DNA from 2 places in the Rhodococcus sp. NPDC057297 genome. Region 2 is predicted to be linked to the other one. Evidence: predicted binding sites of a transcription regulator. Region 2 holds the regulator's gene; the other holds the start of a gene.
The links. Region 2 encodes LexA, which represses DNA repair genes until DNA is damaged. Its sites were predicted from a motif close to CGAACANNTGTTCG; they were not measured.

Region 1 (2,461 bases), on a different contig from region 2:
CAGCGGGTCGGTGTGATCGAACGGAACGACATGGTCGATCTCGCACTGCGCGGCAGGCACACTGCACCCAGGGAACGTACAGGTGCAATGGGTTGCACGCGTCAGCGCGGCCAGCTCGGCCGACGGCCGGTACGTCAGTGCACCGGCAGGGGGTTCGCTGAACCCTCCGTGACCGTCCGGGTGTATCCCGGAGGCAAGCGAGGGGTTTTCGTCGACGGCGGCCAGAAATGCGTCGATGGCAGCCGACAGACGAACATCTCGTCCGGCGCCGTTGCGGCCGGTCCTCGCCTGATTCGGATCGGGAAGTGTGGCGGCTGAACGGGTTCGGCCCCGTGCAACGATGCGGAAGGCTCTCGGCTCACCTGGTGATCCGGTAATGGTGTCAGGCTCGGGTTCGGGTGTCGTGTCACCTGAACTGTCGTCGGCAGCAGCTTTCTGTGCCTTGGCGGCGTCGAGGAATTCGGTGAGAAGTATCTGCCAGCGGGCGTCGCCTGCGATGAGGCGTGCCGTGTCGGGGTCCAGTACGGTACCGTCACCGAGGGTCGCGGGTTCGCTGGCCAAACCGAGCAGTGTTTCCGCGCTGATCAGTATCTGCAGGAGGTGTGGGCGACGCCTCCGACCGAGGTCGCCCGATCCGCGGACAGGGCAATCCTCCCTGCCGCACAGGCACGCGATGGCCTCCTCTCGGTGGATCAAGGCAACCAGAGCATGTCCGCGCAGCTGTCTCGTGGAACGCGGGTCGTGCGCGCAGACCGTGCCTGCGATCTCGTCGAGAACCGAATTGCATTCCACGCCTTCGAGAGCGGTCATCTTCGCGAACAGAGTGGCCATTCCGTCGGCGCCGTGCTTGATCGACGCGCATCGTTCTTCCGATTCTGCTGCCTTGCGTGCCGCCAGTGCTTCCGCCTCGTTGTAGTCGAACCAGTGCGCCCAGATGCGCTCGCGCAATCGACGGATACTGCACCGAAGTGCGGAGGCCAGAACATCTGCTTCGATCCCGCGGACGGTGTTGTCGCTCGCTTTCGACAGCACGAGCGCGACGGTGCGAACCCGCTGATAGTCGATGTCGCCCACTCTGAATGCGTCGAGGATGGCCGGGAGTCGCTCCTCCAATTCCCTGCCCACGATCAGTCTCTCGCGAGTCGCTGTGCGCGACAGTGCAAGAGCCACCGAGGCCTCGCATTCGACGGCTCGCTGCGCGAGTGTCACGTCCGCTTCGCCGCCCTGGCTGTGGATGTCCGCCTCGGTGGCCAGCCTGAACTCTCCGAGTGCGTACAGGGTGCGGATCAGTTCGGCCGAAGCTCGGTTTTCTGCCCTGCGTGACTCCGCAAGGCCATCGAGAATATCCGCCGCAGACGCGTCGGCCTCACTCCGTACCCGCTCTTCGATGCCCCCCGGCTTCCCCATGGCTTCGAATGTACTCGAACATTTGTTCGATTGCAATACACTCCGAACAATCCGTCTTCCTGGATGCAAGATTTGTAATCAGGGTGATTCGAACCCGAACATCAAGCGCCGCTACATAAATGGGTTGTACTGACTTGACGGTTGCACTGTCGAGCGCATACATTCCTGTCACCATCCAGAGCGACCGAGACTGGGCCATTGGTCGTTCCGCAGGCTCCACTCCCGTCTTGGCTCTACGACGTCGCAGCAGCCCCCTGCCTCCGGCAGGTGTGGGTGCTACCGCCAGGACCGATGGAGGACACATGAACAGCGCACCGCTGTACCGGACCGAGTGGCGTCGTCTGCACGTCGACCTGTGCCGTATCGCGACGTACTGCTGTAGCTAGCGCGCTACCCGCATCGCACCACCCCTCGCTCTACTTACCTCGGCAAAGGTTTCGATCATGCATGCTCACACCCGGTGGATCCGGTGACTCAATTGGACGCGCGGCCCGCCGCCGCAGAACCGACCGTCGACGACGAAGATCTGATCGTCGCCAAGAAATGGCACCCGTGGCGCTGGATCGTCAGCGTGGTGGTTCTCGTACTCGTGGCGCAGTTCGTCCACGGTCTGGCCACCAACCCGGGCTGGGATTGGACGACGTTCGCTCAGTACTTCACGGCGGCGTCGGTCATGTCCGCGCTGTGGTTGACGATTCAGCTGACGTTCTGGGGCACGCTGATCGGGTTCGCGATCGGTATCGGTCTTGCTGTCGCTCGGTTGTCCAACAACCCTGTTCTGCAGGTCATTTCGTGGTTCTACATCTGGGCGTTCAGGTCCATTCCGCTGATCGTGCAGCTTCTGTTCTGGTTCAACATCGCGTACCTGTATCAGACATTGACGCTCGGAATTCCCTTCGGTCCTGCGTTCTTCGAGTTCAACGTCAACAACGTCATCAGTGGATCGACGGCCGCGATCATCGGTCTTGCTCTTCATCAGGCTGCGTACTCGGCCGAGATCGTCCGTGCCGGCATCATCTCGGTGGACCAGGGTCAACTCGAAGCCGCTGCCGCG
Region 2 (2,461 bases):
ATGCGCTGGCTACGATGCGCCTGATCTGCGCACCCGTCGGCCCGCCGGTCGTGCTGGCCGCCGCGGACCGCGGACACGCCGACATGACGGCGACGCTGCATCGTCGCACGACGCTGCGACTCTGTCTGACGGGTACGGACAGCACGGCGAGTCTGCTGGTGCTGCTCCGTACGGACGGGCCGCTCGGTAGTGATGCTCATCGGAACCTCCGGTGTCGAACGAGACGTGGATTCGAACGCTATTCGATCAGGCGTTCGATGAACGCTTGTTCGAAAGTTCTATCACGCACCTCCGACAAAGTCAGTAGAAAACGCGACACGGATCGAACAGATGTTTGATCCAACAGCGATAACGGGCTAAGTTCGTGTCAGAAACCACACGTCACATCCATCCCACGCGTTCTGGTCTTCGAGCACGTTCGAGTTCCGGCACACGCACGCATCACGCAGGAGGACGCACGAATGAAAGACGAGACCTCTAGCGGGTCGAACGGCACGGGGTCGAACGGAAAGGCTGCCGGGAAGCCCGCTGTGACGAAAACTGCGGCAGCGAAAACTACGGCGACCAAAAGTACGGCCGGCAAGGCTGCTGCGGGCAAGCCTGCTGCCGTGCCGACCGCGAAGGCGTTCGAGGGCGAGGGAACGGACATCAACGCCGGACTCACCGAGCGTCAGCGCAAGGTGCTCGAGGTGATCCGGGCGTCGGTCACCGAGCGGGGCTATCCACCGAGCATCCGCGAGATCGGCGATGCCGTCGGGCTCACGTCCACATCGTCAGTGGCACACCAGCTGCGCACGCTCGAGCGCAAGGGCTTCCTCCGCCGCGACGCCAACCGTCCTCGGGCCGTCGACGTGCGGGGGCTCGACGAGGTGCAAGCGGATCACGCGGCCGCCGTCGCCGACGGTTCCGCTCCGTCCGAGGACCAGTTGCCGACGCCGACTTTCGTGCCGGTTCTCGGTCGAATCGCCGCGGGCGGACCGATCCTCGCCGAGGAAGCCGTCGAGGACGTGTTCCCACTCCCCCGCGAACTGGTGGGTCAGGGGTCGCTGTTCCTGCTGAAAGTCGTCGGCGAATCCATGATCGATGCAGCAATCTGCGACGGAGACTGGGTTGTCGTGCGTCAGCAGAGCGTCGCCGACAACGGCGACATCGTCGCGGCCATGATCGAGGGCGAAGCAACCGTCAAGACGTTCAAGCGAACCAAGGGTGATGTCTGGTTGATGCCGCACAACCCCTTGTTCGAGCCCATTCCCGGCAACGACGCAGCAATCCTGGGCAAGGTCGTCACCGTGATGCGCAAGCTCTGAGCGCGCTCGTATCACCACCTCCCCCGTACCCCCCGTACCGACACGGAGCGAACGTGACGTTCGGTCACTTGAAGTGACCGAACGTCACGTTCGCTCCGTTCGGGGGGTGCGGCGGCGCGCGCTCGGGGTTACGACGAGGTCAGAGGTCCAGTCCTCGGCCGATGATCTCCTTCATGATCTCCGTGGTGCCGCCGTAGATGGTCTGCACGCGCGAATCCATGTAGGCCTTGGCGATCGGGTATTCCTTCATGTACCCGTAACCGCCGTGCAGCTGTAGGCATCTGTCGATCAACTTGACCTGGTTCTCGGTTGTCCACCACTTCGCCATGGCAGCTTCCTGCACGGTGAGCGTGCCGGCGTTGAGAAGTTCGATGAACTTGTCGACCATGATGCGTGTCGCGGTCGTTTCCGTGGCCAGTTCGGCGAGCACGAAACGCGTGTTCTGGAACTTGCCGATGGACTTGCCGAACGCCTTGCGGTCCCGGCAGTACTGGATGGTCATGTCCAGCGCGGATTCCATGGCTGCGGCTGCGACGACAGCGATCGAGAGCCGTTCCTGCGGCAGATTCTGCATCAGGTAGATGAAGCCCATTCCCTCCTCACCGAGGAGGTTGGCTGCGGGGATTCGAACGTCGGTGAAACTGAGCTCCGCGGTGTCCTGGGCTTTCATGCCGATCTTGTCGAGGTTGCGTCCGCGCTCGAAGCCCGGCATGTCGCGTTCGACGACCAGCAAGCTGAAGCCCTGCGCACCCTTCTCCGGGTCAGTACACGCGACGACGATGACGAGGTCGGCGTTGATCCCGTTGGTGATGAAGGTCTTGGATCCGTTCAGGACCCACTCGTCGCCGTCGCGAACCGCGCGGGTCTTGATTCCCTGCAGATCACTGCCGGTACCGGGCTCGGTCATGGCGATCGCGGTGATGAGTTCGCCCGAGCAGAACCCGGGGAGCCAGCGCTGTTTCTGTTCGTCGTTCGTGAGCTCGATCAGGTAGGGAGCAACGACGTCGTTGTGGAGAGTGAACCCGATACCGCTGTATCCGCCGCGGGTGGTTTCCTCGGTGACGATGGCGTTGTACCGGAAGTCCTTGACCCCGCCGCCGCCGAACTCCTCGGGTGCTGCCGTTCCCAGGAAGCCCTGCTTACCAGCTTCCACC

Region 1: ACFULT_RS12140 (DUF222 domain-containing protein) is a predicted target of LexA. The motif match lies at 1,423-1,436, and genes of this name have one in related genera.

What each region holds. Positions count from the first base shown of each region.
Region 1 covers NZ_JBHUZE010000003.1:452,678-455,138, forward strand. The annotation lists gene ACFULT_RS12140 (DUF222 domain-containing protein) at 1-1,407, opposite strand, end outside; gene ACFULT_RS12145 (amino acid ABC transporter permease) at 1,868-2,461, shown strand, end outside.
Region 2 covers NZ_JBHUZE010000004.1:272,932-275,392, reverse strand. The annotation lists gene ACFULT_RS14730 (hypothetical protein) at 1-200, opposite strand, end outside; gene lexA (transcriptional repressor LexA) at 609-1,307, shown strand; gene ACFULT_RS14720 (acyl-CoA dehydrogenase family protein) at 1,447-2,461, opposite strand, start outside.